DNA from 2 places in the Pseudoalteromonas sp. MB47 genome. Region 1 is predicted to be linked to the other one. Evidence: riboswitches for the same ligand, from Rfam matches in the RefSeq annotation. Region 1 holds a riboswitch; the other holds the start of a gene.
What was found. Region 1 has a riboswitch for cobalamin ahead of IMPJCBKJ_RS12310 (TonB-dependent receptor). Riboswitches for the same ligand answer to the same signal wherever they lie in the genome.
Positions count from the first base shown of each region.

Region 2: it holds a riboswitch for cobalamin, as region 1 does, so the genes downstream of both, IMPJCBKJ_RS20625 (ABC transporter ATP-binding protein) here and IMPJCBKJ_RS12310 (TonB-dependent receptor) in region 1, are expected to answer to the same signal.

Region 1 is NZ_VFBD01000021.1:147,075-165,304, forward strand. It holds gene argB (acetylglutamate kinase) at 1-522, shown strand, start outside; gene IMPJCBKJ_RS12235 (ornithine carbamoyltransferase) at 530-1,450, shown strand; gene IMPJCBKJ_RS12240 (argininosuccinate synthase) at 1,460-2,662, shown strand; partial or broken gene argH (argininosuccinate lyase) at 2,715-4,579, shown strand; gene IMPJCBKJ_RS12250 (hypothetical protein) at 4,832-5,038, shown strand; gene IMPJCBKJ_RS12255 (hypothetical protein) at 5,122-5,586, shown strand; gene IMPJCBKJ_RS12260 (hypothetical protein) at 5,668-6,234, shown strand; gene IMPJCBKJ_RS12265 (hypothetical protein) at 6,227-6,760, shown strand; gene IMPJCBKJ_RS12270 (capsule assembly Wzi family protein) at 6,771-8,147, opposite strand; gene coaD (pantetheine-phosphate adenylyltransferase) at 8,144-8,626, opposite strand; gene IMPJCBKJ_RS12280 (TetR/AcrR family transcriptional regulator) at 8,844-9,497, shown strand; gene thiI (tRNA uracil 4-sulfurtransferase ThiI) at 9,606-11,063, shown strand; gene IMPJCBKJ_RS12290 (2-dehydropantoate 2-reductase) at 11,147-12,040, opposite strand; gene IMPJCBKJ_RS12295 (VanZ family protein) at 12,033-12,383, opposite strand; gene IMPJCBKJ_RS12300 (YajQ family cyclic di-GMP-binding protein) at 12,541-13,023, shown strand; gene IMPJCBKJ_RS12305 (hypothetical protein) at 13,167-13,406, shown strand; cobalamin riboswitch at 13,598-13,752, shown strand; gene IMPJCBKJ_RS12310 (TonB-dependent receptor) at 13,786-15,639, shown strand; gene msrA (peptide-methionine (S)-S-oxide reductase MsrA) at 15,700-16,233, opposite strand; gene IMPJCBKJ_RS12320 (efflux RND transporter permease subunit) at 16,318-18,230, opposite strand, start outside.
Region 2 is NZ_VFBD01000031.1:508,882-522,282, forward strand. It holds gene IMPJCBKJ_RS20565 (mechanosensitive ion channel family protein) at 60-995, opposite strand; gene yaaA (peroxide stress protein YaaA) at 1,113-1,892, opposite strand; gene tal (transaldolase) at 2,115-3,065, shown strand; gene IMPJCBKJ_RS20580 (DUF3545 family protein) at 3,252-3,440, shown strand; gene ung (uracil-DNA glycosylase) at 3,441-4,133, opposite strand; gene IMPJCBKJ_RS20590 (cobalamin-binding protein) at 4,130-4,987, opposite strand; gene cobO (cob(I)yrinic acid a,c-diamide adenosyltransferase) at 4,989-5,588, opposite strand; gene IMPJCBKJ_RS20600 (cobyric acid synthase) at 5,598-7,082, opposite strand; gene cobU (bifunctional adenosylcobinamide kinase/adenosylcobinamide-phosphate guanylyltransferase) at 7,082-7,609, opposite strand; gene IMPJCBKJ_RS20610 (adenosylcobinamide-GDP ribazoletransferase) at 7,606-8,460, opposite strand; gene cobT (nicotinate-nucleotide--dimethylbenzimidazole phosphoribosyltransferase) at 8,414-9,475, opposite strand; gene IMPJCBKJ_RS20620 (iron ABC transporter permease) at 9,479-10,468, opposite strand; gene IMPJCBKJ_RS20625 (ABC transporter ATP-binding protein) at 10,461-11,291, opposite strand; cobalamin riboswitch at 11,372-11,510, opposite strand; gene IMPJCBKJ_RS20630 (histidine phosphatase family protein) at 11,523-12,140, opposite strand; gene IMPJCBKJ_RS20635 (FKBP-type peptidyl-prolyl cis-trans isomerase) at 12,225-12,653, opposite strand; rRNA gene rrf (5S ribosomal RNA) at 13,214-13,328, opposite strand.

The sequences.
Region 1 (18,230 bases):
AATAAACAATTGATGAGCCAAGCAATCAGCGCTGGCCACAAACCTGTTGGTTTAAGCCTTTATGAAGCGGGTGTACTGGTATCTGAAAAACTTAAAGTATTGGCGCAAGTAGGTCAGTGCTCAGGTAGTTGTGACAGCGTGCTACCTAGCATGCTTGAACAAGGTCGTTTACCTCTAGTGAGCTCTATTGGTTTTGGGGAAGATGGCCAATGGTACAACGTCAATGCAGATGAAGCTGCAGCGGCTATCGCTAAAGAGCTTAATGCAGAACTTATTTTTATGACAGATGTAGAGGCTGTGCTTGATGCCAATAAGCAGCCACTACATCAACTTAATACGCAGCAAATCGAAACACTTATCCTTGAAGGAGTTATTCAGGGCGGGATGGAGGTCAAAGTAAAGACCAGCCTTCTTGCTGCCCAACATTTACGACGTGGTGTGTATATCTCAAGCTGGCTGAAGCCAGAGAACTTAGTCGCTTTATTAAAAGGCGAGCATGTAGGAACGAAAATTACACCATAGGTATTTCATGTTAAAAAATTTCTTAAATGGTCTTGAATTAGACCAAAAAGGCGCACTTAAATTACTAAACTTAGCGCAAAAAATTAAAGCAAACCCAACAGACTTCAGCCAAGCATTAGCGGGCAAATCAGTGGTTACCTTGTTTGAAAAGCCAAGTTTACGTACTCGTTTATCATTTGATATTGGTATTAATAAACTGGGTGGTCACGCAGTTTATTTAGATTCACAAAATGGTGCCATGGGCGCTCGTGAATCGGTTAAAGATTTTGCTCTTAATATCTCAACTTGGGCTGATGGCATTGTTGCTCGCGTGAATGCGCACAAAACACTGACCACACTTGCTGAATATTCATCGGTGCCTGTTGTTAATAGCCTATGTGATTTATATCACCCATGCCAAGCACTTGCTGACTTTTTAACGCTGCAAGAAGTGCATGGCGATGTTAGCAAACTAAAGCTTGCTTACTTAGGTGAAGGTAACAACGTCACACACTCTCTAATGCTATTAGCAGCCAATTTAGGCACTGATTTTGTTGCAGTTTGTCCTAAAGGCAGTTCGCCAGATTCGCAAATTCTCAAGCAAGCAGAGCAAATTGCAGCAATGAATGGCGCGTCTGTTATGGTGAGTGACAGAATTGAGGCGGCAGTTGGCGCAAATGCAGTCTATGCTGATACCTGGGTTTCAATGGGTGATAAAACACCGCTTGAGCAGGTAAAAGCTAAATATATGCCTTATCAGCTTAACCAAGCCCTATTAGAGAAAACCGGTGCGCAGACTGTACTGCATTGTCAGCCAGCGCATCGTGAGTTTGAAATTACCTCTGAGGTAATGGATGGTCCAGCATCAAAAATTATTCAACAAGCAGAGAATCGTATGCACGCGCAAAACGCTCTACTTGTCACATTATTAAATCCAAATTTTGTTTAAGGAACACCAATGAGTTCAATTAAAAAAGTCGTATTAGCCTATTCTGGTGGTCTTGATACATCGGCAATCGTGCCATGGTTAAAAGAAAACTACGGCTGTGAAGTAATCGCGTTTGTTGCTGATGTAGGCCAAGGCGCAGAGGAGCTTGAAGGCGTTGAAGAAAAAGCCATTGCTTCAGGTGCGTCGGAATGCCATATCGTAGACTTAAAAGGCGAAATGGTCAGTGATTATATTTACCCAACTTTAAAAACGGGTTCTATTTACGAAGGCACTTATTTACTAGGTACGTCTATGGCGCGTCCAATCATTGCTAAAGCGCAGGTTGAAATTGCCCGTAAAGTAGGTGCTGATGCGCTTTCACATGGTTGTACTGGTAAAGGTAACGATCAGGTGCGTTTTGAGTCATGTTTCGCAGCCCTTGCACCAGATCTAAAAGTGATTGCACCATGGCGTGAGTGGGACTTATCAAGCCGTGAATCATTACTTGATTACTTAGCTGAGCGTAATATTCCGTGTTCTGCGTCAGCTACGAAAATTTATAGCCGTGATGCGAATGCTTGGCATATTTCTCACGAAGGTGGTGAGCTTGAAGATCCATGGTGCCAACCAAGTGATCAAGTATGGACATGGACTAACTCGCCAGAGCAAGCACCTAATGAAGCAGAATATGTAACATTAAACGTTGTTGAAGGTGAAGTGGTTGCTGTTAACGGTGAGTCATTAAAACCATATGACTGCTTAGTTAAATTAAATGACATTGCTGCGCCGCATGGTGTGGGTCGTGTTGATATCGTAGAAAACCGTTTAGTGGGTATGAAGTCGCGTGGCTGTTATGAAACACCTGGAGGCACTGTGATCATGGCAGCTCTTCAAGCGATTGACGAGTTAGTGCTAGATAAATCAAGCCGTAAATGGAAAGAAGTGCTTGGTGGTGAGTTCTCTCATTTAGTCTATGATGGTCGTTGGTTTACGCCATTAAAAGACTCGATTCTTGCAGGTGCTGAATCACTGTCTAAGTTAGCAACGGGTGAAGTAGTACTTAAGCTTTATAAAGGCCAAGTCACTGCGGTACAGAAAAAATCACCGAATAGCTTATACAGCGAAGATTTCGCAACCTTCGGCGAAGATGATGTATATGACCAATCTCATGCAGAAGGTTTCATTCGTTTATTCTCGCTTTCAAGCAGAATCTCAGCACTAACGAAAAAGTAATTTAATTATTGCCCTGCATTGCAGGGCAATAGCCGAATTTGGAGACAGTTCAATGGCACTATGGGGCGGACGTTTTTCTACGGGTCCAGATGAAGCGTTTAAACAATTCAACGATTCACTTCCTTTTGATTATCAACTTGCAGAGCAAGACATTATTGGTTCAGTTGCTTGGGCTGGGGCGTTAAAACAAGTAAACGTTTTAAACCAGCAAGAATACGATGACTTAGTTGCAGCACTTAATAAGCTGTTAGATGAAGTTAAAGCAAACCCACAAGCAGTTGCTGTAGCAGGGCATGAAGATATTCATTCTTATGTTGAATCAGCACTGATTGATAAAGTGGGTGACCTTGCTAAAAAGTTACACACTGGTCGTAGTCGTAATGACCAAGTTGCAACAGATTTCCGCTTGTGGTGTCGTGATACAGCTGAGCATATCCTTGCAGCAATCGCAGAGCTGAAAGGTGAGTTTATTGCCTTAGCTGAGCGTGAGCTTGGCACTATTTTACCGGGTTACACACACTTACAGCGTGCACAACCTGTGTTATTTAGTCATTGGTGTATGGCTTATGTTGAAATGCTTGAGCGTGATGAGAGCCGTTTAAGCGATGCCAAAAACCGTATGAACTATTGCCCACTTGGTAGCGGTGCATTAGCCGGTACTGCGTACCCAATTGATAGGCAAATGCTTGCCGAAGGGTTAGGCTTTAATGGTGCCACACGCAATAGCCTTGATGCTGTATCAGATCGTGATTTTGTGGTTGAGCTATTAAGCTGTGCATCGATTTCGATGATTCACTTATCGCGTATGGCCGAAGATTTAATTTTCTATAATTCGGGTGAAGCGGGCTTTATTGAGCTTTCTGATGGGGTAACATCAGGCTCTTCACTAATGCCGCAAAAGAAAAACCCAGACGCACTAGAGTTAATTCGTGGTAAAACTGGCCGCGTTTTTGGCGCATTCAGTGCCATGATGATGACACTTAAAGCGCTACCACTTGCTTACAATAAAGATATGCAAGAGGACAAAGAGGGCTTATTTGATGCGATGCCAACTTGGCTGGCATGTATTCATATGGCGCAAGCGTGTATCAAAGGCATTAAAGTTAATGCAGATAAAACATTAGCAGCTGCAAAAGGTGGTCACTCAAATGCGACTGAACTTGCTGATTATTTAGTGGCTAAAGGTATTCCATTTAGGGAAGGTCATCACATTGTTGGTACGCTCGTGCAAATGGCTATTGCACAAGGGAATAACTTAGAAGATTTAAGTTTAGAGCAATTTAAGTCAGTGCATAGCATTTTCGAATCAGATGTATATCCTGTATTAGAAATAGACGCCTGTATTAAAGCAAGACAAGCGCAGGGTGGTACCTCTCTCGAGCAAGTAACAAGTGCCATCAAATACGCAAAAAAAAACAGCAAATAGCGGTACGTGACGCAACCTTAAATGATGTTGAGTCTATCGCTAAGCTTATTCAGCATTGGGCTACGGTAGGTGAAAACCTACCACGAGCTAAAAGCGACATGATTCACTCAATTAATGAGTTTGCTGTCACTGAAGTTGAAAACCAAGTTGCTGGCTGTGCCTCGCTTTATATTTACGATACTGGCCTTGCTGAAATTCGCTCGCTCGGGGTGGACCCCGAATCACGAATTGCCGGGCAGGGACGTCAACTTGTTGAACATTTGCTAAAAAAAGCCAAAAGCTTGGCGCTTAGTCGGGTAATTGTTCTGACAAGAGTGCCAGAATTTTTTGCAAGCCAAGGTTTCAGCTTTTGTAGCAAAGACAGTTTGCCAGAAAAAGTGATCAAAGATTGTGAGCTTTGCCTTCGTAAAGATAATTGCGATGAAGTGGCAATGGAATATATTTTAAAGCCAAGTAATAGCGCGGTGATCCCGTGTAAACACGTGGCTTAATTTTCCCTGGATAGGAAAAACGCACGGTTACCCCTGTGCGTTTTTTTATGTCTGAAATTTAGATTTACTGACTTTTATGATCAAAATGATCAACTTTTGTAAAAGTTGGATCGTTAATTGCTTTTATTATCAATGCGGTGGCAACGTCGCGATGAAGTATAAAAAAGCGTCAAAAAAATGAGAACGCTTAACTCAGCTTACAAGCTATTGTAAGCTACACTGAAAAAACAATTAACTTAAAGGAATTAACTTATGCAAGTTTCAAACAATAGCCAATTGCAAATGCAAGCTTACAGCCAAATGCAACAAACAAAGCCTGCTTTGGAACAAACTACTAGTAATAAAACCCTGCAATCTGATACAGTAACTTTATCAAGTGAAGCCTTGGCTTTATCTGGTGGTGCTGAGATCCAACGCGGTGGCGGCGGCTTAGTTTTCCCTGATAAAAAAGAGACATAATTTTTGGAAAAATAAGTTAGATGTATTTTGATTTAAGCTCGCTCGGTTTACATTTCGACACGATTATTGTTTTGGGAATGCTGATGGCGTTCTTACTTAATTTGTTTTTCTATGTTAGTGAGCTTAATCAAAACAAATCTCTAGTAATTACCTCTTTTTTCATGGCTGTTTCTTACTTTAGCAGCAACCATTTCATTGAACTTGAAAGTTCAAATACAAACTTATACATTGAGTGGTTTGTATATGACCTTATAACGCTGCTCTTTATACTTGTTTCTCATCGATTTTTATCTAAAACTTCTACTGCAGCGAAATATATATACGCTGGGTTAATTATTAACAGCGTTTTATATGCATTGATTCATATTGATTTGATAGTGCTTTGGAATAGAGAGGTGTGGTGGTTTTGGACCTTTTACTCTATTGGTGTCAATGTTGTAGATTTCTTAATGATAGTGGCATTAATTACGAATAAAGACTTTTTATTTGTTGGTAAAGTTAAGAACTACTTATTTAAAAAGCAAAGAAAAAACAACCTTGGATACTAACTAACGAAAGTTATCCATATATATTTCTACATTCCATTTCTCCCTACCTACTAATTAAATTCTTGCTGTGGCCTTATCATTATGAACATTAATAATTTAATAATAACTATTCAGCAAACATTGGGTACATACTTTGCCACATTAATCATGTGGGGATTTTTGATGACCTTTTTATTCAATATGGTTAGTCGCTCCTCAATTGTAAGTAAAGATAAAACTTTGATGTGGATCTCTTTAGCTATATTTCTCTCTTACTTACTCACCGATCCATTAGTATCGATGGCTTTTGAAATAGAGTCGTTGAGGTATGCTTCTATTTTTATTATTTGGTGTATTCTTGATTTGACATGTTTGGGTATCATTCTGCTTATTAGTCGAAATAGCCCGATAGAAAAATTCCCAGCCAAGTTGTATGTGATTATTGGTTTGTTAACGAATAGCTGCTTGTTTTTCTGCTTATACCTAGATGTTAGTATTTACGGGAACGAAGAAAGGTGGTGGTTATGGGATGTATATACAGTCACAGTCAATGTGATGGATCTAACCATGCTGGCCGCCCTGTTAACTAATAAAGACTTTTTTAAGTTAGCGGCATTGTTAAAATACCTTAAGACTAGATGTAGCGTTCAGCGAGAGTTAAATGCTTAAACTAATCCAAGACAACTTTGGAGTATACCTCGCAGCATTCATCATGTGGGGGTTTTTGATGTCGTTTCTTTATAACATGGTAAAGAAATCATCTGTACCGAATGGTGACAAAACAGTGATGTGGATCTCACTTGCACTGTTTATTTCTTACATGATGAGCGACCCATTACTCAATATCGCGCTTGGTTATGATATGTTAGATTCAAGCTTTGCCTATGTCATTTGGGCGCTATCTGATTTAACAATACTGCTAATTGTATGGTTAATTGCTCGAAAGCGAAATCTTGCACAGGCCCCAGCTAAGCTTTATGTGTACACTGGGCTTCTCGTCAATTCATCACTATTTTTAGCCATGTATTTCGATATTAACTATGCTTATACTGGAAGTTGGTGGTTTTGGGATGTCTACAGTATCACTGTGAACCTGATGGATATCATGATGCTCATCGCTCTTTTCAGTAATAAAGACTTTTTAGGGCTTGTGAAGCTATATAGGCGAGTTCGAGGCCAAGCTGAACCAGCTTGACCCCAATTGGTTAGAAACGGTATTCCCAGCTAGTTCTAAGGGCTGTGTTTGTTTCTGACTCATCACCTATTTCATCTTTTGAAATAAGCCCTGTCACTTTCCACAGACCATTCAACACAGATTGCTGATAACCAAGCTCTAACTGCAGCTGACTCGTATCTGATGCGAGCTCAGCGTGTGTGGTTTCGCTTTCAATCCAACGTAACTTCGCATGGCCACCATAACCATTTAGAGTGTGGTAATAGGCGCCAAGAATAGCCGATTTACTTTGTAGCGGTGTTGAGCTGCCAATTAAGCGTGAGCGTTGTGTATAGCTACCAGAGCCATATACGCAATCACTAATTTGATCACAGTTTTGCTCTGTATTTGAGTATTCAAAGTAGCTTTTTAATAGACTTTCTTTCGAGCCAAAATAGCTTTCTACGCCTAGCGTATAAAACGGCTCGCTCGGTGCTAAACCACTTTCATTTCGACCCATTACTTCAGCATAAAATGCCACTGGTTGCGCCGCTAAAGTGGTTGAATACTTAACATCTAAACTCGTTAAACGGTGTGTTGATTCACTGCTTTCGAGTGTAACAGGGTTGATTTCGAGGCTAGTTAAATAATCAGAGCCTGCACTATTAATCGCAATTTCAAGGCCTGTTAATGGCGTACTTGCAAACCGGAGCGCCCAAAAGTCACCGTCCTCTGAGCTATTTAGATATGGCTTTTGTTTGGCGTAGATACCTGTTAACTGCCAATTACCGATAAACGACAACCAACTTGGGCCTACATATTGTGTATTTGCTCTGCTGAAGCGAACACCTTTCATTGGCGCCGCATTATTTGATAGTAGTAGGGCATTATCGTTACTTGGCCCCCACCAATGGCTAACTTGCTCCGCACTAAGTGACCAATTACCCAGGAGTACGGCTAAATAGCTATCTTGATAAGTAACATGCTGTTTATCAAGGGCGTCATCGGCGTAATTTACACTCACTTTAGCGCTAACACGCTTCCCTGTGATTGAACCATAACTATTTACACCGCTTTCTTGCTGGTGGCGTTTACCAAAACCTTGCTGAGTGAGAGGTTCGCTGTTGTAGTTTAGGCGAATACCTGAACTAGTTTTTTGCTTTGCATTATCAAGAGCATGTTTTACATGCTGATACGCAAATAAGCTTTGCTCATCAAGTTGGCTGGTATTGGCAACGTCTAGGTCCCGTGCGATACCTTGCCACATTAATGGGTAGCTATTAATAGGCTGTTTAATAATGCCCTGGTTAAATAGCATTTCGATTGAAGCGCGAAGCAGTGGGTCGTCGCTTTCTATCCATGGCCCAGCAACACTTGGCGCAGAGATCATTAGTAATGCAGTTAAGCTAATGAACTTTTTTAATTTCATCCGTGAATTTTATCCTGTAAGGCTTTGGCTACAATAGGGTCAACAAACTCGCTCACATCGCCATTGTGGCGTGCAACTTCTTTAACTAGAGTTGATGATATAAACGAATTCTTTTCTGCTGGTGTTAAAAATACACTTTCTAGATCAGGGTTTAGACGACGATTCATATTAGCTAACTGAAATTCATAGTCAAAGTCAGACACAGCACGAATACCGCGAATAAGCACTTCGGCTTTATGGTCGCGAGCTAAATCAGCCAATAAGCCAGAAAAACCAATTACACTCACGTTATCAAGGTGCGCCAAAATCTTATTAGCAAGTTCAACACGCTCATCAAGGGTAAAGCAGGGTTGTTTACTAGGATTATGCGCAATGGCAACAATCACTTTATCGAACATTTTTGCCGCGCGATGAATTAAGTCTGTATGGCCATTTGTAAGTGGGTCGAAAGTGCCCGGATAGATTGCAGTAACGTTCATAACTATCAGCGATTTATAAATTTGCTTGCTATATTAACAGTGTTTTCTCGACTATGCAGCTTAGAAAATACGCGTATCGGATTAGGAACCTTCACCTATATAAGGTACTAAGCCGATTGAGGTTAATATTTTTCAAGGTAGTATTTAATTGTCGCGCATTTGTTTATACTGCTCGGCTGGGGACCGTAATAATCATAAAAAACAGAGTAAATAGGCTATGAGCACAAAGGACAAGATCATACACACCAGCATCGAATTATTTAATCGCCACGGTGAGCGTGCCATAACAACTAACCATATCGCTTCGCATATGGGGATAAGCCCTGGTAACTTGTATTATCACTTTAAAAATAAAGAAGATATTATTCGCCACATATTTGCTTTGTATAGCGACCATTTACATACCCACTTTAAGCCACTGACTCCTGACGATGATGCACTAGAAAACCTAGCGGGCTATCTTGATTCGCTATTTGAACTTATGTGGCGTTTTCAGTTTTTCTACGACAACTTAGGCGATATTTTATCTCGTGATGAAGAGCTGAAAAAAGGCTACATTGCGTTTCAAGCAGAGCTTTTGGAGCAAGTAAAAGAGGTACTTTTTGCATTACGAGAAGGCGGTATCATCTGCATTGAAGACGAAGATGTCACAGAGCTTGCGCATATGCTTAAAATGACCGTGAGCTTTTGGACACCTTACATCAAAGCTCGCCGCTTAAGCGGTGAACTTGCCAGAGCCGATATTTATAACGGTATTTTAAAGGTATTGCTGCTATTAAAAGCCCATTGCACCGAGCAACACTTAGAGCAAGTAAATCAATTAAGAGCCAAGTATTTAGCCCTTGCTGAAACAGAGCAAAGCGAACAATAACCCCGCAAAGCAGTTTATTTCCTAGACGCTATAATTTTTGTTATAATCGCGCGCCCTTGAGGTTGCTATACCTTAGGGCGTGTGAAATCCACAGTCTAAGAGTGAACTATGCTTAAATTTATCGTCAAATTACACCCTGAAATCGCGATCAAGAGTAAATCTGTTCGTAAGCGTTTTACCAAGTTATTAGAAAATAACATTAAGATCGTTTTGCGTCGTGTTGACGAAAAAGTGCAGGTAAGAAACAACTGGGACAATATCTCTGTTGTTAGCTTGCTAGAATCTGAGCAAGTTCGCTTAGATATTATCGATGGCTTAAAACGCATTCCAGGTATCGTACAGTTTATTGAAGTAACAGAAACAGACTTCGACTCAATTGACGATATTTACCAAAAAGCACTTGAACTAATCGGCCACACGATTGCGGGCAAAACCTTCTGTGTGCGTTGTAAACGTTCTGGTAAGCATGATTTCACATCGAGCGATGTAGAGCGCTACGTAGGTGGTGGTTTAAACCAGCATGTTGAAGGTGCGCGCGTTAAATTATCTCACCCTGAAGTGACTGTTCGCTTAGAAGTACGTGATGATAAAGCATACATTGTTACTCAAACTCACTTAGGTATGGCGGGCTTCCCGTTGCCAACACAAGAAGATGTATTATCGCTTATGTCGGGCGGTTTTGACTCTGGTGTTGCAAGCTACCAAATGATCCGTAAAGGTGCGCGTACTCACTTCTTGTTCTTTAACTTAGGTGGTGCTGCGCACGAAATCGGTGTTAAGCAGGCGAGTTATTATATCTGGAAACAGTTCAGCTCTACTCACAAAGTGAAGTTTGTTACTGTTGATTTTGAACCTGTTGTTGCTGAGATTTTAGAGAATGTTGAAAACAGCCAAATGGGTGTTGTGCTTAAGCGTATGATGATGCGTGCCGGTAGCCAAGTTGCAGAAAAACTAGGTGTACAAGCGCTAGTGACTGGCGAAAGTATTGGTCAGGTATCAAGCCAAACATTGGCTAATCTAAGTGTGATTGACCGTGTGACGGAAACTTTAATCATTCGCCCGTTAATCCAACACGACAAGCAAGATATTATCAATATTGCGCGTCAAATCGGCACAGCAGAGATGGCAGAAAGCATGCCTGAATACTGTGGCGTCATTTCTAAAAAGCCAACGGTTAAAGCTAAAATCAAAACTATTCTTGCCGAAGAAGCTAAGTTTGACTTCGACGTGCTAAATACAGTTGTTGAAAATGCACGTGTGATGGATATTCGCGATATCGACACCGAAGCAAAAGAAGAGGTGAAAGAAGCTGAGTCTGTATCTGATTTACCTGAAGGGGCGGTTGTTGTTGATATTCGCTCACCTGAAGAAGAAGACGCAAACCCACTAGAACTTGAAGGTATTGAAGTTGTACATTTACCTTTCTTCCGCTTAGCAACTAAATTTGGTGACTTACCAAAAGATAAAGAATATTACTTATATTGTGCTAAAGGTGTGATGAGTCAGCTACAAGCGCTGATCTTGCACGAAGAAGGCTTTAGCAACGTAAAAGTGTATCGTCCGTAAAAGATACTGATAAAAGCGCGACATGTTCGCGCTTTTTTAATGCCTGAAATCATTACGAGAACTTTCCCCTTTCTCCTTGTAGCTTAACTTTTTATTTTTATCATGCTGAGCATTGCTTGATTATAGGGGGTTTTTATTCCTAACTTAGCGCCTTGCTCGCACACATAACCACAAATTGCATCAATTTCAGATTCTCGATTATGGCTGATGTCTTGTTGCATAGAAGAAAAGTTTTCAGCGGTGGCTGTCATCACAGAGTAGGCTTGATCCAGCGCCTCGCTGAGTTTTACTTTAACCCCTTGTTTATTGGCAACCAAGCAGGCCTCATTGAGTAAATTAATAATGCGCGTGCTAAATTGTGGTGCGCGTAACTGGCCATTTTTTACGTTATGAATTGCTGTTAACGGGTTAATGGCAATATTCACTAACAGTTTTTGCCATCGCAATGAGTGAATATCATCGCTCACAGAAAAATGCGGCAAGTAACTAAACTGCTGCTCAAGCTCGTTGAGCCTTTCGCTTGCAGCTGCATTACATGCGCCTAGCACACTTTCACCATTACCTGTATGGTTTACGCTATAAGGCGTTGTTTTAAAACCAGCTAAACGCGTGGTTAAAAACGCTAATCCTTGCGTATTCAAAAGCTGGGCATTAAGTTCATCAACATTACCCATGCCATTATGAGAAATAACGATTTGGCATGTTCTACTGAGATAAGGTTTTATTTGCTTAAAGGCCGCTTGAACTTGAAATGCTTTTACTGTTATTAACACCAAATCAAAGGGCGCTGTATGACCAAGCTCTTTGTGATTAATGAGATGGGCTTTGATAGGGTGTGATTTGCCATTGCTTGCTTGATAAAAACGTGTGGTCAAGGTTGGTTTTCGGGTCAGTAATGTGATGTCATGTTGTGCAGATAAAAAATGGCTAAACAATAAGCCAATCGCACCATCGCCAACAATTAAAACATTAGCCATTACGTTGCTTTCTACCTAAATGAAAACCAAGTTTTATAGCAAAATAGCTGATGGCACCAATAAAGTCAGCGATAAAGTCACCAACCGAGGCTTGACGGTAAGGCAGCATATCTTGCATAAACTCAATGGCCGCACCATATCCGGCTAACAGTAAAATTTGCACCATAAGTGGTAATTTAAATGCTTTATCCATCACCAAAGCCAGTACAAAGAAAATACCAAAATGCGCCACTTTATCTACGTGTGGGAAGAGGTTACTCACCCCTTTAATTTCTTTGGCAAACAAAATCGTAAAGCCAATAATGCTGGCTAAAAAGATAACTTGGTAAACACGCCTTGTCACAATAAACCCTAAAAATGCCGAAATTGAATGGCCAGTATATCAAACAATTTTTGCATCGCACCTGAACAAGCCGGATAAAAATAGAAAGAATCGACAAATAAGCGTTATAATTGCCAACCATAAATGAATTTAAAAAAGACTATGTTAGGAGAACCCCATGCCTTCATTTGATATTGTTTCTGAAGTAGAAATGAACGAAGCGCAGAATGCAGTAGATAATGCAAAGCGTGAACTAGAGACACGCTTTGATTTTCGTGGTGTTGATGCATCAATCGAACTAAGTGATAAAGTAATCAAGTTAAAAGCAGAAGCACCGCAACAAGTAATGCAACTTTTTGACATTCTTGCTGCGAAAATTTCAAAGCGTGGCTTAGATGTATCTAGCCTTGAGCTTAAAGATGAATCGCGTAGCGGTAAATACGTAATGCGTGACGTTGCTCTTAAGCAAGGTATCGAAAAAGACGTAGCGAAGAAAATCGTTAAGTTAATCAAAGATTCAAAAATTAAAGTACAAGCTGCTATTCAAGGTGAAGAATTACGTGTAACTGGTAAAAAGCGTGATGATTTACAAGAAGCAATGCAAGTTGTTCGTACTGCTGATTTAGGTCAACCATTCCAGTTCAAAAACTTCCGCGATTAATACTCTATGTTTTTAGCTTTAAGCTGTAAGTTTTAAGCTATAAGCCTACAAGTTTTTGAACTTTACAAGGAGCGTATTTTGAGACAAATATTAGGTTACAGAGAAAAAGATATCTTCTAGCTATTTTCAGCTAGAGGATATTTATGTCAGTAAAAAACAAAGCAATAGATCGTAATAAACACGGTAAAATAAACAGAAAATACACAGGCCCACACAGTACTTATTTTTACCAACAAACACCAAGTTGGTGGGTGAAAATGACGATGACCAAGCCAAGAAGACGTTTAAATAAAGCTCTTTGTAAGCTTGTGCTTAATGGTGCTGACCCAGAAGGAATTGTTTTTCCGTTAGGAAACTCGAAACCCCATGAGTATTTCTGGTAATCATTGTTTTATAAAAGCCAATCAGCCATGCTGATTGGCTTTTTTACTTTAGGCTTACACCTTAGCACTTAACTTGCAGCTTGAAGCTTTAGACTTAAAACTTTGGTTTAGAAGTATAGCCGTCCATTGACTTTCCTCCCCAAAATCATCACAATAACGGCCTATTTTCGAGGTGCTTGCTGTATCTTCAGATACGTTTTATTTCAAAGGGTGAAATAGTCGCAAGATAATCGGGAAGTTGGTGCGTTTTCAGGGAGAAAACAATGCCAACACTGCCCCCGCAACGGTAATGTAGATGCCATGCATGTACAGAGTCCGGAGACCGGCCTTGAAGTAACTTACTATTCGCGTGTGCGGTGGGCACAGGCTAGGGGATATCATGCTAAATAAATCTGCGTTAGGCGTAGCGGTTGCTGCTGCGTTGTCTTTTTCTGTATCTGCTGACGAGCAATCAATCGAGCACATCACAGTTTCTGCCAATAAATTCGAACAATCAATTAATGATGTATTAGCCAGCGTTACTGTCATTGACCGCGCTGATATTGAAGCAAGCTATGTGCGTGACTTACCAAGCTTACTAGCCACTCAAGCAGGCTTTCAAATTAATGCCAATGGTGGTTTTGGGCAAAGCTCTGGTGTGTCATTACGTGGTGCAAGTTCTCGTCATACACTTATTTTAATTGATGGTGTACGCACAGGCTCTGCAACACTTGGCTATAAAAGTATTAGCAATATTCCTTTAAACAGTATTGAGCGTGTTGAAGTAATTAAAGGCTCACGTGCAGCTGTATATGGTTCTGATGCGCTAGCTGGTGTAATTAATATCATTACCCGTAAAGCACAAAACACGACCTTAGATGTTACTTTTGGCTCAGACTCTTACCAAGAGTACCAAGTAGCGACAGGTGGTCAGTTTGCAGGTGTTGATGTTGCCGTTAATGCCGGTTATGAAAAAACAGATGGTTTTGATGTTCTGCAAGGCTTAGCGCCAGATGAAGACGGCTACGAGAACAAAAACCTTGGCTTTAATCTTGGTTATCAAAATGAGCAGTTAGGTGAGTTTTTAGCGCAAGCACAATACTCAGAAGGCGAAGCAAAATACGATAGTGCTTATAGCCCTGCAGACAGCACCGTAGAAAAAGGCGAGTTCGAAAATTACCAAGCTTCACTAGGTTGGAAAAAGGCTTTCGAAAAACACAGTCATGCCATTGATATTGCCATATCAAGTGATAGCTCAGATGACTCACGCATTGATTACACGGGTGCAACGGTGGTTGATAAGTTTGAAACTGAGCGTGAGCAAATTGATTACAATGGCCAATACTTTTTCAATCAAGCACTGACTCTTAGTGGCGGTCTGAATTGGTATAAAGATGAAGTGAACACTAACTCAGGTACTTATTTAAAAGACAGCCGTGAAGTATTCGCTGCGTTTGTTGGCGCTTATTATGACGACGAACACGTGCTGGCAAACCTAACCGTTCGCCAAGATGATGATCAGCAGTTTGGTGATGAAACAACTTACACTGCAGCTGTTGGCTATCACTTAAATGACATCGCTACATTCCGCGTAAGTCAAAGCACAGGTTTTAAATCTCCAACATTTAATGACCTATATTACCCGGGCTCAGGTAACCCAGAGTTAAACCCTGAAACATCAGATAACCAAGAGCTTGGCTTATCACTCAATGTGAATGATATCAGCCTTGATATTGCGATTTTCCGCAGCGAAATCGACAACAAAATCGCTTGGGCACCAAATGCATCAGGGCAGTGGATCCCAACTAATATAAACGAAGCTCGCCACGAAGGTGTTGAGTTTAGCTTTAAAAACCAAGTGTTTGGCTTTGATCACAGCTTTAACTTTACCTACCTTTCAGCGGAAGATACTGAGACAGGTCAGTCACTAACCTATGTGTCAAATCACAGTGTGAATTGGTCATTAAACAAAGCATGGGGTGATTTTGATGCTGGTATCGATATGCAATACCGTGGTGATCGTGACGGCAAGTTAACGCACTTACCATCGTATACGTTATGGAATTTAGTTGGTCACTACCAAGCGACTGACAACTTAACAGTGTCACTTCGTGTAGAAAACCTATTCGATAAAGAGTACAACGCCGTTGATGCCTATGGTACAGACCTAGATGGTGATTACATCAACGACGAATTTTATTATTACAACACGGCCGAGCGTCGCTTGTTTGTAGGTGCCCGTTATCAGTTCTAATAATAAGGAAAATTATTAGTTCTGCGTTTAAAAGCTCGCTACCTACTTAGCGGGCTTTTTTCATTTAAGTTTAGCTGCGTAATACTGTTCGAACTTTGCAAGCTTTGGGGCAATAAGAATACTGCAATAACCTTGATTTGGGTTTTCATTGTAATAGTCTTGATGGTACTGCTCTGCAGGGTAAAAGTTTGTAAGCGGACTCAGCTCGGTGACAATCGGCTCACGAATTTGCTTTTGTAAAGCATCAATCATGGCTTGAGATTCTGCTTTTTGCTGTTCATTATGATAGTAAATAACACTGCGATACTGAGTGCCGACATCATTACCTTGGCGGTTTAATTGTGTGGCATCGTGTAAAGTGAAGAACATTTCAAGCAGGGTGTTATAGCTCACGATACTACAGTCAAAATCGAGCTGAACCACCTCAGCGTGACCCGTTAAGCCAGTACAAATTTGCTGATAACTAGGGTTTTCAATCTCACCGCCTGCATAGCCAGAGCTGACATTAAGCACGCCTTTCACACGTCTAAATGCGGCATCAATACACCAAAAGCAGCCGCCGCCAAAAGTGGCAATTTGTATGTTGTTATCCATATTAAACTCCCTTATCGTTTTGCTGACTATAGCCGAAAAAACAAAACGCCGTAAAGACGGCGTTTTGTATCAATAAAGTGCGTTTTAAATTTCTTCTAACGGCTTGTCTTTTGCTTGTTGTTCTAACTTGCTTTGTAAGTACTCAGGCGACTGAGTATTTCGAGCAAGTGCACTGTATGCTGCAGGTACCACGAATAAGGTAAGTAAGGTTGCAACAATAACACCAGTAAACACCACCACACCAATTACCATGCGGCTTTCTGCACCTGGGCCACTTGCAAGAACTAGCGGTACCGAGCTCATTACTGTGGTCAATGAGGTCATAATAATTGGGCGTAAACGCTGCGTAGCAGCTTGGCTAATCGCTTCGTTAAACTCAACGCCTTTATCGCGCAGTTGGTTGGCGAACTCAACAATCAAGATACCGTTTTTCGCACTTAAACCTATCAGCATTACAATACCAATTTGGCTGTAAATATTAAGAGTAAGTCCGGTGTACCACAAACCAAATAATGCTCCCACTAAACCAAGTGGCACAGTAAGCATGATCACAAATGGGTGAATAAAGCTTTCAAACTGGGCAGCAAGTACCAAAAAGGTGACTGTCAATGCCAGTATGAATACATAGGTCATTGCCGATGCGCCTTCATAGAACAGCTGCGATTCACCCTTGTAGTCGATTGCACCGTCGATGTCGTTTTCTTCTGCTGCAACTTGATTTAAGAAGTTAAGCGCTTCTTCTAGGGTATAACCATCTGCTAAGTTCGCACTTAACGTAATTGCGCGCATACGGTTATAACGGTTTAAACGCGATGCAGTGGCTTCTTCTTTTAAGCTAATTAAGCTATCAAGCGGTACTAATTCGCCACTGCGTGATTTTAAATAGATATTTGAGATATCAGTCGGATTAGCAAAGTCTTCTTTGGTGCCTTTTAAAATCACATCGTATTCTTCACCGCGGTCGATAAAGGTCGTTACGCGGCGTTGGCCTAACATGGTTTCGAGTGTGCGGCCCACATCCGATACAGAAACCCCTAAATCAGCGGCTTTGTTTTTATCAATGTTGATTAAAAACTGCGGGAACGTTTCTTTGTAATCATGATCGATTCTTACCATGCCTGGGTTTTTCTCAGCGCGCTTAATAATACGGTCTCGCCAATCGGCTAGTTGGTCGTAATCGTTACCTTGCAGTACAAATTCAATCGGGCGAGATGAACCACCGCCACCAATACCACGGCGCATAATTGCAAATGCACGCACATCGGTCACTTCAGTCATTTTGCCGCTGATTTCGTCCATTACTTCCCATGTTGAGCGCTTACGCTTATCCCAGTCGGCCATACCAATGATAGCAACACCACCTTGGCCGCCCCAGCCAGGTACACGAACAAGCACTCGGCTTAATTCACCAGATTCAGAGTAAGGCATTAAACGTTCTTCAATTTTTGCCATGTTTGCAGCGTTATTTTCATAACTTGCGCCCTCAGGACCACTCATCATGATAAAGAAAGTACCGCGGTCTTCTTTTGGCGTAAGCTCTGAAGGCACTTTTTGAAACAGCATAAAGCTGGCAACACCAGCCAAAATCATAGTCAGTAGCAAGCTCCATTTACGGCTCATATTTGAAGCCAGCGAGTTACGATAGGCGTTTTCGATTTTGTTAAAGGTTCTATCCATCCACTGGCTAAACTTGCTTTCTTTTTCTGAAGCTTTCAATACTTTAGAGCAAAGCGCTGGAGAAAGTGTTAATGCCGTAATACTAGAGAAGAACACTGCGGCGCTTACTGCCATCGCAAATTCTGTGAATAGGGCACCAATACGGCCATCCATAAACACTAGTGGCACGAACACCGCAATCAGTACGAGGGTGGTGGCAATAATCGCAAAGCCAACTTCACGGGCACCACGAAATGCAGCAAGCAGTGGTGGTTCACCCAGCTCTATACGGCGGTGAATATTCTCAAGCATTACAATCGCATCATCCACTACCAAACCGA
Region 2 (13,401 bases), on a different contig from region 1:
AATGAACTCCACCTCAAACACACTTCCCTGTGTAAATCACGCCGATGAGTCAGTAAATTTTACTTATCGGTTTGCGGTGCCTCAGCGTCTTTATCTTGCTGTTTTTCGCTTATCATGGCATTTAATTTCTCGCCGCCTTTGATGCCAAAATCTAACGTGCGGATTGGGAATGGGATGGTCATATCAGCTTCGCTTAGGGCGTTTCTAACTGCCACAACAGCCTTGTGACGAACGGTCATGAAATCTGCTTCGCCGGGGTATTTAATCCAAAACCAAACTAGTAAGTTAACGCTGCTATCGCCAAAGCTTTCGGCATAAACGGCGGTTTCTTCTTGTTTAATCACAAAATCAAACTCATTGATTTTTTTAACAATCACCTCAGCGGCTTGCTCGGGGTCATCGGCATACGAAATACCTACTGGTACCTCGATACGACGCACACCTAAGGTGCTGTAGTTACTGAGTATATTTCTAAATAGAATCTTGTTAGGCACTAAGATAAGTTGCCCATAAAAGTTCTCAATGAGGGTGTTTCTAAGGTTAATCGCCTTAACGGTACCAAACACGCTTTCGGTGCGAATCACATCACCCGTTTTGAATGGTTTGCGAATACCCATGGCAATACCCGCTATAAGGTTCTCTGTCATGTCCTGAAAGGCAAAACCAATAGCGAGGCCTACGATACCCGCACCAGCTAGTAATGAGGTGACCGTGCCTCTGAGGCCCAAGAAATCAAGGGCTACAAATAAGCCTACACATAATACGATGACTTTTACTATCGATGACATTAAATCTGCTATTTGTGAAGACTCTAACGAACGGCGTAATAGCTTTCTAAGCATTGAACCAACGATACGTGCCAGCAGTGAAAACACGATAGTAATGATTACTGCAACAATAAAGTTAGGGATATGGCTTATGATGATATCAACCCAGCCACCGAGCTTTTCTTCTATAAGCTTTTCGGCTTCACCGACAGTTGGTATTTTTAACATGCGACTACCTGATACATTAAGAAACATAACTGCTGTTTTGCAAAATAAGCGCCAGTTTCATACAAGCACAAAAAAGCCGTGCTTAGCACGGCTGTTTTAATTCATTTTACTAAAAGTTTAGTTCTGCTCTTCCCGTAAGAAAACAGGCTCTAATTCTTTTGCCGTAGCATCGCTGCTAAAGTAATAACCTGCAACGGTGAAATCTTTTAAATCACTTAATTGGGTGATTTTATTTTCAATGATGTAACGTGCCATCATGCCGCGGGCTTTTTTCGCATAAAAGCTGATCACTTTATATTGGCCGTTTTTACAGTCTTTAAAATGTGGAGTGATGATTTGTGCATTTAATGCTTTTTTATCAACCGCTTTAAAATACTCATTCGAAGCAAGGTTTACCAAGTATTTGCTATCTTGCTCAACAAGCACTGTATTTAGCTTTTCGGCGATAACACTGCCCCAAAACTCATATAAGTTTTTACCGCGTGGGTTTTCTAACTTAGTACCCATTTCAAGGCGGTAAGCTTGCATTAAATCTAATGGTTTAAGCACACCATAAAGACCAGACAAAATACGTAAGTGCGACTGTGCGTAATCAAAATCAGCATCGCTTAGAGTTTGCGCATCTAAGCCACCGTATACATCACCATTAAAGGCTAGCACGGCTTGTTTTGCATTGTCTTGCGTAAATGGCTGTGACCACTCGGCGAAACGTGCCGCATTCAAACCAGCTAGTTTATCGCTGATTTTCATTAGGCTACCAATTTGCGCTGGTGTTAAATCACGGCAAACTGACATTAACTCTTCGCTGTGCTCGAGTAATTCAGGTTGAGTGAATTTATCGGTCGTGGCTGGTGTTTCGTAATCTAAATTTTTTGCAGGTGAAATAACAGTGATCATACTTAGCTATTGACTTGTAATTTGTTTGATGTCAATTTCAACATTAATTGAATCAAAATGCACGTTTTGTTTCGTCCTGCCTTTATCCGCTGTTCTTTTCATACATAATGTTCTAGTTTTCTGTATTAAGGACATTTGACCTATTAAACACTGTCATAGTGTTGCAGCATAAAGGCCGCTATAATGGATTTTCTTTTAACTTGCTTGGAATGAGGAAAGCAAATGACTTCAGCACTACAAAGGCTTAAACAGCATTCATCTATTGTTGCAGATACAGGTGATATTGAAGCTATCAAAAAACACCAACCAGAAGATGCAACAACAAACCCATCTCTACTTTTAAAAGCCAGTGAAATTGAAGCGTATAAGCCTTATTTAGATAAAGCGTGGCAATATGCCAAAGAAACCGAGCAAGATGCAGCTAAACAGCTTGAGTTAGCATGTGATTACTTTGCTGTATTAATTGGTAAAGAAATTAGCGAAATCGTACCTGGTTATATCTCTACAGAAGTAGACGCACGTTTATCATTTGATACTCAAGCGACTATCGACAAAGCCCACACTTTACTGAGCCTTTACGAAAAAGAAGGTGTTAGCAAAGATAAAATCCTAATCAAAGTTGCATCAACTTGGGAAGGTATCAAAGCCGCTGAGCAGCTTGAAAAAGAAGGTACTAAGTGTAACTTAACGCTGTTATTCTCTGAAGCACAAGCACGCGCATGTGCCGATGCAAATGTATTCTTAATTTCACCATTCGTTGGCCGTATCTTAGACTGGCACGTTGCTAACGGTATGGAAAAGCCAACTGATCCGCTAAACGATCCAGGTGTGCAATCTGTACGTAGCATTTACGAATTCTACAAACGCCACGATTACAAAACGGTTGTTATGGGCGCAAGCTTCCGTAACACAGGCGAGATCATCGCACTGACTGGATGTGATAAGTTAACGATTAGCCCTGCTCTTTTAGAAGAGTTAGGCCAATTAACGGATGCACAAGAGTACCTACTAGAGAACGACTTTACTGTTGAAGAAAAACCAGCACCACTAACTGAAGGCCAATTCCGCTGGTTACATAACCAAGATGCTATGGCAACAGAAAAACTTGCTGAGGGTATTCGTTCTTTTGCTCAAGCACAGCTTGAATTAGAAGCACGCTTTAAAGCAATGTAATTTAAATTACAGTATTTTTTAAAACGCCACCGCTAGGTGGCGTTTTTGTTTCTAAAAAACCACCTTCTTTGATCTATTCATCTATCAATCACAGTTCTGTAACAGTATTGTCACTTTTTTATTCTATTTTTGAGCAGCCTGTGGTATAGGTATTTCCGAGGTTCAAAAAATCAATAGGAGAAGTTCATGGATAGCCTAGACGATATTTTAGAAATATTAGAAGGTCCTAGTACAACAAAAAAGACCTCTACAAAAAATAAAAAGAGAAAATGGCGCGAAATCGAAGCGTTGAAAGACAAGCATAGACTTCGCAAAGAACTACAGGAGTTAGACTATTTCACAGACAGCGTTGAGCTTGATGAATTAGACTTTTAATTAAAGGCCCGTAAGGGCCTTTTGCATTTGCGGCAACGACCAATTTACTGGTGCTTTATTTTGATCAGTAAGCAGCTGGTTTGTCTTTGAAAAATGCTGACAACCAAAAAAGCCACGATGTGCAGAAAGCGGTGATGGATGCGGGCCTTGGATCACATGATGACGCGAGGTATCAATGTGTTTACCTTTTTTCTGAGCATGTGCGCCCCATAACACAAACACCACACCGTCACAGTGCTGATTGATAAGCGCAATTACTGCATCAGTAAACTTTTCCCAGCCAAGATGCTTATGAGAATGAGCTTGCCCTTGCTCAACCGTTAATACTGTGTTGAGTAAGAACACGCCTTGTTCGGCCCAGCTTTGCAAATAGCCATGATGAGGTATCTCAAAACCTTCTATATCAGTAGCCAACTCTTTATACATATTTTTCAAAGACGGGGGCAGCTTTTTAACTTCTGGTAATACCGAAAAGCACAAACCATGGGCTTGCCCTTCTCCGTGGTAAGGATCTTGCCCTAAAATAACCACCTTAACTTCATTCAAAGGGGTAGCATCAAAAGCTGAGAATACCTGTTCGTCTTTGGGATAAACGGTAACGCCTGCTGCGCGTCTATCGGCCACATATTGTAAGGTTTCTTGCATGTAGGGCTTAGCAAGCTCAGTATCTAGAAATGTTTGCCAATCGTTCATTTTGAAGCCTGTATTTGCTGACGAGAAACGTCTATTTTACCACACATGTCGGTCAAACCATCAAGCATACGGATTGTAAAACGGTGCAATAAGTCTGCGTTTACACTAATAAACTGGTTATGTTGCACTGCTGGCAATTCAGGCCATTGTCGCCAATCAATTTTAGGCTGAGGCTTTTTTGATTTTTCATCTGGAATAATCACGACCTCTGGATTGGCAACCAATACATTTTCAATACTAATGCGCGGGTAGTCTGTATCACTATTAGCAAACACATTATCCGCATGACAAATAGTTAATAGCTGATTGATCCAAGTATTTCCGCCAACTGTCATCATTGGCTCAGGCCATAATTGATAAAACACCGACACTTTCGGTTTTCCTTCTTGCGCTCTGCGAATAGCATTGAGTTTAGTTTCAAACTGTTTGGCTACTTTATTTGCCTTGGTTTGCAAATGCGTAAGCGTGCCTAGTTTACGTAGTTCATCTGCCACATTATCAACCTGATTTGGATTGCTGTACGCTACCGGAATACCTAACTTTTCAATGTAAGCGAGATCTTCGGCTTTGTTACCCGTTTTCCAAGCCAGAACTAGGTCTGGTTTTAACGACAACAGTTTTTCCATGTTAATCCCGTAATAGCCACCTACCCGTTCGATCTCATTCGCTTGCTGAGGAAAGTCTGCATAGTCAACAGTACCCACAATGCGCTCTCCAGCACCAATCGCAAACAGGTTTTCAACGATATGTGGGGCTAAGGCAACAATACGTTGAGGCTCTTTTATTTCATTAGCCTGAGCCAATGTTGGTAAATAAAATAAAACACTTACGAGTGCAAACTTAATGGTTCTCATGTTAATAATCGAACCCTTTTTGTGCTTTTATTCCTGCATCAAAAGCGTGTTTTACGTTTCTGACTTCACTGACTGTATCAGCTAAGTCGGTTAGTTTTCGGTGCGCACCACGACCTGTAATAATCACCGATTGCATAGCAGGGCGAGAGCTAACTGCCTCCAGCACGTCGTCTAAATCAATATAGCCGTAGGTGATCATATAGGTTATTTCATCTAGCATAACGAGGTTAATTGACTCATCCTTCAGCATTCTTTTTGCTTCTTGCCATGTCACTTGCGCAGCAACGGTATCTGACTCTTTGTTTTGTGTTTCCCAAGTAAAACCGGTGTTCATAATAACAAATTCAACCCCCGCTTTTTCGAGTAGGTTACGTTCACCGCACTCCCATGTGCCTTTAATAAACTGACATACAGCTGCTTTCATTCCGTGACCTACCGCACGTGCAACAGTACCAAACCCAGAAGTCGATTTCCCTTTACCGTTGCCAGTTATAACCTGAAAAATACCCTGCTCTTTTTGTGCAGCAGCAATCCGTTCGTCGACTTTTTCTTTTACTTTTTGCTGGCGTTGTTGGTGCTTATCTTGATTCTGTTCGCTCATTGTTGTTCCTTATGTCTCTAAATTGAAGTTCTCATAAATATTGATGATTTGTTCAATATCGAGATTCTCTGCTACTACACTAGCTAAACGGTTTAACTGCTGTTCACGGTTTAAGTTAATATCAATCGGCTTAATTTGGCTATTTGGTGCAAGCCAAGTTATTAGCTCAGATACGCCTTCAGGGGTATCGAACAAGCCATGTAAGTAAGTACCTGCTACTTGGTTATCATCACTAATAAAACCATCTACTTTGAATCCACTTGGGTGTTCATTAAAACTCAAAAATGGCTTTTCAAGTGCCGGCCCTTGACTAATCCCGGCGTGAATTTCATAACCAGATATTGCTTTATCGCTATTGTTTAAATGAAGAGTACCAGAGACTTGGCTTAGTACTTTTTGTTGCCCTAATTGCGTTTCAAAGTCAGCAAGCCCAAGCCCTGCTGCGCTGCCTAAATTAGATTCCACAGCATGTGGATCAGTAAGGTAGTTGCCTAGCATCTGCAGCCCACCACATACTCCCAGCACTTTACCGCCATAGCGTAGATGACGTGTTATTTGTTTATGCCAGCCTTCATTTTTTAAAAACGCTAAATCACCGAGTACATTTTTACTGCCCGGAATAATAATCAGGTCAACACTTGGAATAGCCTGGGTATGACGTACATACTGTAAATCAATTTCTGGTTGTAATCGCAGTGCATCGAAGTCTGTGTGATTACTAATATGAGGAAGTAGCAACACGGCTATGCGTAATTGCGGTTTATCTACCTGATTAGTTATAGCAACGGCATCTTCTGCATCGAGTGCTAAGTCATGTAAATAAGGTAACACCCCAAGCACTGGCTTATTGGTGTATTGCTCTAACCAATCAAGGCCTCCTTGCAATAACGCAATATCACCACGAAAACGGTTAATCACAAAGCCTTTAACGCGCGCTTGCTCCGACTCAGACAACAAGGCTAACGTTCCGACTAAATGAGCAAACACGCCCCCTTTATCGATATCGGCAATGATGATCACCGGGCAATCAACCGCCTCAGCGTAACCCATATTAGCAATGTCGTTTTCGCGCAGGTTAATTTCTGCTGGGCTCCCTGCACCTTCAACAACCAGTAATTCAAAACGTTCACTTAAACGCTGCTGCGAAGTAAGAACTGCATCCATCGCCACTTTTTTGTAGTCGTGATAACTGCCCGCTTCCATATTCGAAAGCGCTTTGCCATGGACGATTACCTGCGCTCCGGTATCGCTATTAGGTTTTAATAAGATAGGGTTAAAATCGACTTCTGCGGGGACTTTTGCCGCTACTGCTTGCAAAGCTTGTGCGCGACCTATTTCGCCACCATCTTCGGTTACGGCGCTATTTAACGCCATATTTTGTGGCTTAAAAGGCGCAACCTTAATGCCTCGATTAGCAAAGATCCGGCAAAGTGCTGCTACAAGAGTACTTTTACCTGCATCTGAGGTCGTGCCTTGCACCATTAATGTTTTCATCATTGTTCTCTTTTTAAGGTTTGTGCAAGACCTGCAATCACAAACTCAACACGTGCAACTTGCTGTGCTAAGGCTTGATGTAACCAACCTGAATGATCAACAAACTGACGGCTTAATTCACCGAGCGGCACAATACCATGACCCACTTCATTGCTGACAAAAATCACCTCACCCGGCAATTGCGATAGCACATCGAGTAAGGCCGCTTTTTGCTCAAGCCAAAATGCTTCACCCTGCTGGCATAAGCAATTACTCAACCATAGGGTTAAACAGTCCACTAAAATACAGTTTTCAGCATGGCTATATTGTTGTAGTGCTTTAGCCAAATACAAAGGCTCTTCGACAAGCTGCCAATGCTTAGCGCGCTCTGCTTGATGCCTATTAATTCGGGCTGTCATTTCTTCATCACCCGCATTTGCTGTGGCAATATAGATAAGCGGCTTGTTTGAATCTGTTGCCAGCTGCTCAGCAAAACGGCTTTTACCGCTGCGAGCACCGCCTAAAATTAAAGTATGTTGTTGGCTCATAATAAACTCACCAAGCAAAGGTAAGTAACAAGCTCAGATACTTGCTGGGCTGCCCCTAAGCAATCGCCGGTGTAGCCAGATAACTGTTTTTCAAACCAGCGCTTTAATAGTAAGCGAGTAACACAAAGCACACTGATGAGTATTAATAATTGCCCTAGAGTGAAGCCAAAAAACAACCATGCAATTGCTAACACCGCACCGCCAGTTGCTAGCAGTATTTGATAACTCTGCGTGCTTAAATGCATCGCAATGGGTTTTACTTTAGATGTGGCGTCCTGACTTACATAGTCCATGTCTGCAATTAAACTTGTTGCTACAACCCGACTTAAGCTTTGCCCTAAAACAAGTGCAATAATCACAGTACTGGTTACTTCACTAAGTGCGACGAGTGTTTGGTACTTAATTAATAAGGCCATCACAAGCGCCGCAGCACCATAGGTACCTAAGCGACTATCTTTCATAATGCTCAGCTTATCTGCTACTTGCCAACCACCACCAAAGCCATCCCAGACATCTGCAAGGCCATCTTCATGGAATGCCCCTGTGATTATCAAGCTAAACGCCATAACTAACGCGACTGCAATGGCTGCAGGGAATAACCAACTTAGCAGTAAAAAGATCAGCGCTAAAAGTACACCTAATATTACACCGACCAATGCAAAATAGCGGCTGGCCTGATTGAGTGCCTGACTCGATACTGCAAAGTTTAATTTAACGGGTATCCGCGTTAAAAAACTAAGCGCCAGTAAAAATAGTTGAAGCTGACTTGGGGTAGAGTCAGAAGTGTATTGTTCAGCGCTCATATCAGACAACTTGCTCAACATTGGCATCGGCAAAACTTGCCATGTCATTGTAAAATGCCAAAGATGCTTGCAGTAAAGGTAAGGCAAGCGCAGCCCCGGTGCCCTCTCCTAAACGTAAATCAAGCTGCAATAAAGGCGATGCGTGCAAGGCATTGAGCATTGCTTTATGCCCTTGCTCATCTGAGGCATGAGCAAATAACATATAATCGCGAGCGTTTGCATTAATGCGAGTTGCAACAAGCGCTGCTGCAGTGCAAATAAAGCCATCCACGATCACCGCCATACCAAGTTCCGCAGCAGCTAAAATGGCACCGGTGATCTGAACAATTTCAAAACCACCTAATGCCGCAAGTGTCATTAGTGGGTCATCAAAGTGAGCTTGATGTAATTGAAGGGCTTGCTCAACAACTTTAATTTTTTTAGCTATAACCTCGTCGCTCACACCTGTGCCTTTACCAACACATTGGCTGGCAGGTAAAGACAAAATGGCAGCCATTAATGCCGCAGCACTTGTGGTATTGCCAATGCCCATCTCACCAAAGGCGATGGTATTGCAGCCTTGCTCATAGAGTGAATGAACTCGCTGCTTGGCTAATGCAAACCCTTTTTTAACCTGATTAAGAGACATAGCCATTTCAGTATTCAGTGGTGCAGTGATGTCACCTAAACGCTGGTTATGCACACTTTTATCGTGTGAAGTATTGAGAGTTCCTGCATCCACAACTTCCAGCTGCCAGCCCAACTGACGACAAAACACGTTAATAGCTGCGCCTCCTGCTGCAAAGTTTGCCACCATTTGTGATGTAACGCTGCTAGGAGCAATTGACACGCCTTGGTTTGCCACACCATGATCGCCTGCAAATACAACTAGAGAAGGGTTTGAAATAACCGGTTTAAAGGCAACTAGCGCCTGCTCACTATCAAGCTGCTTTGAAAAAATTAGCGTTAATTGTTTGGCACAACTTTCAAGCTGACCTAAAGCGCCTAGCGGCTTTGTTTTAAGGTCTATTTTTTGTTGAATTACAGCTGAAAATTGCTGATCAATAGGCATGATATTAAACATTCGCTACCTGCTCTGTTTACGAAAATAAAGTAAGAATAAAAAGAACACACTACCGATAGCGGCTGTGATCACACCAACAGGTAGTTCTTGGTTGTTCAAAAGGGTTCGGCATAACACATCGACCCACACCATAAAAATACCACCGACCAAGGATGTCATAACTAAGTTATGGCTGCTGCCTTGCGGCGAAAAGTAGCGCACAATATGTGGGATCATCAGGCCGACAAAACCAACGCCTCCACACATAGCAACAAGCACCGCTGTGATCAATGAACTTAACAGCAGCATCATGATCCGAAAGCGTTGCACATGAATCCCCAAAGTCGCAGCACTTTCATCACCGAGCAGCATTGCATTTAGCTGACGACGAAATGCAATCATCAGCGTCATACAGGCAATAATAACGGCAAATGGCAGCCAAAGAGTGCCCCACTGGGCACGAGAAAAACTGCCCATCGTCCAAAACAAGATAGCGGTGATGGCTTGTGGATCGCTAAAATAAAGCAGCAGACTAGTCAGAGCACTAAATAAGAAAGATAAAGCAACACCAGCGAGTAACATGGCTTCAACTTGGCCAACATGGCGACGCCCTGCAATAGCAATAAGCAACAGCATAGAAAGTAAGCTTCCGGCAAATGCTGCAACTGACATACTAAAGCCAAAACTCACACCGGTTAGGGCTATAAAGCACACCACACCAAATGAAGCCCCAGAAGAAATACCAAACAAGTAAGGGTCAGCAAGCGGGTTTCGGGTTACGGTCTGCAAAATTAATCCTGCAAGAGCCAGCCCAGAACCTGCTAAAAATGCCAGCATTGTTCTGGGCATACGTAACTGCCAAATAATACGCTGCACAAATTCATCGCTACCTTGGCTAAACAAACCATTAAAAACATCACTCAGTGGCGTATTTGCAGCACCAAAGCTCAATGCTAAAAAACAACTAATAAGCCCTACGACAACACAGATACTTAAACGCATTGCATCAGTCATGTTGATGCTCCTGTGTCTGATAGCCATAAAAATAAGTGATGTGCGGAATAAACTTATCAGTACTTGATTGCGGGTGAGCAGATACCGCTGCGCAGACACCAAATACATCACTCAACAGCTGCTCAGTAAGTACCGCTTTTGGTTGCCCCTGACAAACCAAGCACCCCTCATCAATCACGATGAGTTCATCACACAAACTTGCTGCGAGATTTAAGTCATGAAACGAGGCAAGCACAGTCACATCGAGGGACTTTGCTAACTCCATTATTTGAATTTGATATTTAACATCAAGGTGGCTGGTAGGCTCATCCATGATGAGCAACTTAGGTTGTTGTACGATAGAGCGTGCAATAAGCGCTCTTTGCTTTTCGCCACCTGAGAGCGAATCAAATGCTTGCTCACTATGATGAGACAAACCAACCTGCTCTATAGCTTGATATATTCGCTGCTTATCATTGGCAGACGTGCCGCTGAAAAGTCGCTTATGAGGTGTTAAGCCTAAACTCACTACATCGAACAAAGACAAATTAAACTGCGATGGAGACTCTTGTAAAACCACTGCAACCTGCTTTGCATATTCATCAGCACTGATTTGCCAGATATCTTGACCGCTCAGCAAAACAACCCCTTGCTGAGGTTTCAAGTAACGATAAAGGCAACGCAGCAAGCTTGATTTACCCGCACCATTAGGGCCGAGTAGACCGATAAACTGCCCTGCTTTTAACTCAAGGTTAATTGATTTAAGTATAGTTTTATTCGCAGTACCCCAACTTAAATCAGACACTGATATTAATGGCGCAGCGCTAAGGCTATTTTGTTGCAAGCTTATTCTCTCTTGGCGAGTAATTGCAACGCACAAGAAAGCACTGGTAAGTACCAGAAAATGACGTGAGTTGACCCGCTCGATGATTAATTGTTAGTGCTAAGTATCTGGCTGACCATTATTTAGATGGATTACAGTTGCGGGAACAGCTGGAGAATTTCACTCCATTCCATAGCATATGAGTATTATGGCGGGCTAAGTAAATAATTCAATGAATATCGCTCTAGATGGCTAAAAAACAATTTTGGGCCAAGCCTGTCCTTGTTCATCTATATATACATCGAGTGTAATAAGCCCCGCATAAGGAAGGTGAAAAACATTTAAATGCGTGGCTGATTGTTTTGGCATCTGACAAACAATAGCGAGGATTTGTTTAATCACACCTGCATGACTTATTACCAATGACTGTTCATGCCTGGATTCACATAGTGATTGTAAAAATGTTTGCCACCATGCCTCTACCCGGGCGTAAAAGTCTGCCATAGATTCACCATTTGGTACGTTTACTTGCCAAGGGTGTTGCCAAAAATCACCAATATGAGGCTTACTTGTTTGCTGCCAAAGTTGTTGGTAGTCTTGGCCATCCCAATCACCAAAATTAAACTCTTTCAGCGCGTTATAATACTGTACATGCAGTGAGTGCTGATTTGCTAAATAATCAGCTTGGACTGAGCAACGCTTTAGTGGTGAGCTATATATGGCATTTAAATTTATGAGCTCAGCAGAGGCTTGGCGCATTTGCTTATGACCAAGCTCTGATAAATCGACATCGATTTGCCCAGAAAGAATTCCAGGCGTAGCTATTTCGCCATGGCGAAGAAAGTAAACTCGTGAAGTAAATGCGGCCATAATGTTCCTCAGTAAACTAATAGTGAACGTTAACGCGTTTTAAATACTCTGTCGACTTATGCTAAGGCTGTTATACTCAGAGAGTTAAGCTAAACGCATTAAACGAACATCAAAATGCAGCACTGCATTTGCGCCAATTTTGCCACCGTTACCTTTTTTACCCCAAGCAAGCTCTGGAGGGATCACAAATTCATAACGAGAGCCAATATTCATTAATAGCAAACCTTCTCTTAACCCTTCTATAGCTTCAGATAAAGCGAACACCTCAGGCATACCCGCTTTATAACTGTCGGCAATCACATTGCCATCAGCAAGCATAATACGTTGATTAATAACCACTGTATCAAACTCTGTTACTCGCTCCCCTTCAACTTCATCAATCACTTTATACATTAAGCCCGACGGACATAGATGTGTATCTGGATGCGATGAGAACTTAGCAATAAATGCTTCACTATTTTTACGATTTAAACCTGAAGAACCTTTTGACTTGGTCGTTTTCTTACGAGACACAGCAAACCTTAATTGTATTACAAATATAAAACACTTTATCGCATAACAAGGTAGGGGAAGCAAGTTTGCGAGAGTAAAGTTGCAAGTTAGAAAGGGAAAAGTTTGAGGATCTGGCGTAGGTTGGGTAGAGCACAGCGAAACCCAACACAGAGCTATCAGCTTTCAGCCGTCAGCGATCAGCCGCGCGGTGTGGGTATTTGGGGCAGAGTCTCTTTAAGTAATAAAATCTTGTAGGAGGCACTTCAGTGCCGAAATAATAAAACAAAAATATTCATTGCTGAAGCCATTCTTACGCCAGACTTGACCTTGAAATTTAAACTTTATCCTTGCTAACTAGCAACTCGCTAACTCGTGTTGGGTTTCGCTACGCTCTACCCAACCTACCTGGAGAATGAACAGAGTGAATGCTGAGGGAGTCTCGGTACTAAACAACCACACAGTTCAACTGACATCTAACCTCTGATATCTCTGTATTTCAGCTGACGTCTAACGGCTGAAAGCTGACAGCTCCCAGACGCAAAAAAGCCCGATTCTTTCGAATCGGGCTTTCTTTAATAGGATCCTGGCGATGACCTACTTTCACATAGCAGCTGCTACACTATCATCGGCGCTGTTTCGTTTCACTACTGAGTTCGGCATGGGGTCAGGTGGGTCCAAAACGCTATTGTCACCAAGAAAATTCTTTTCAATTTTCTTATTATTTTATTTATAGTCTTTCGACTTAATTTAAAGTCTTGCGACTGAATTT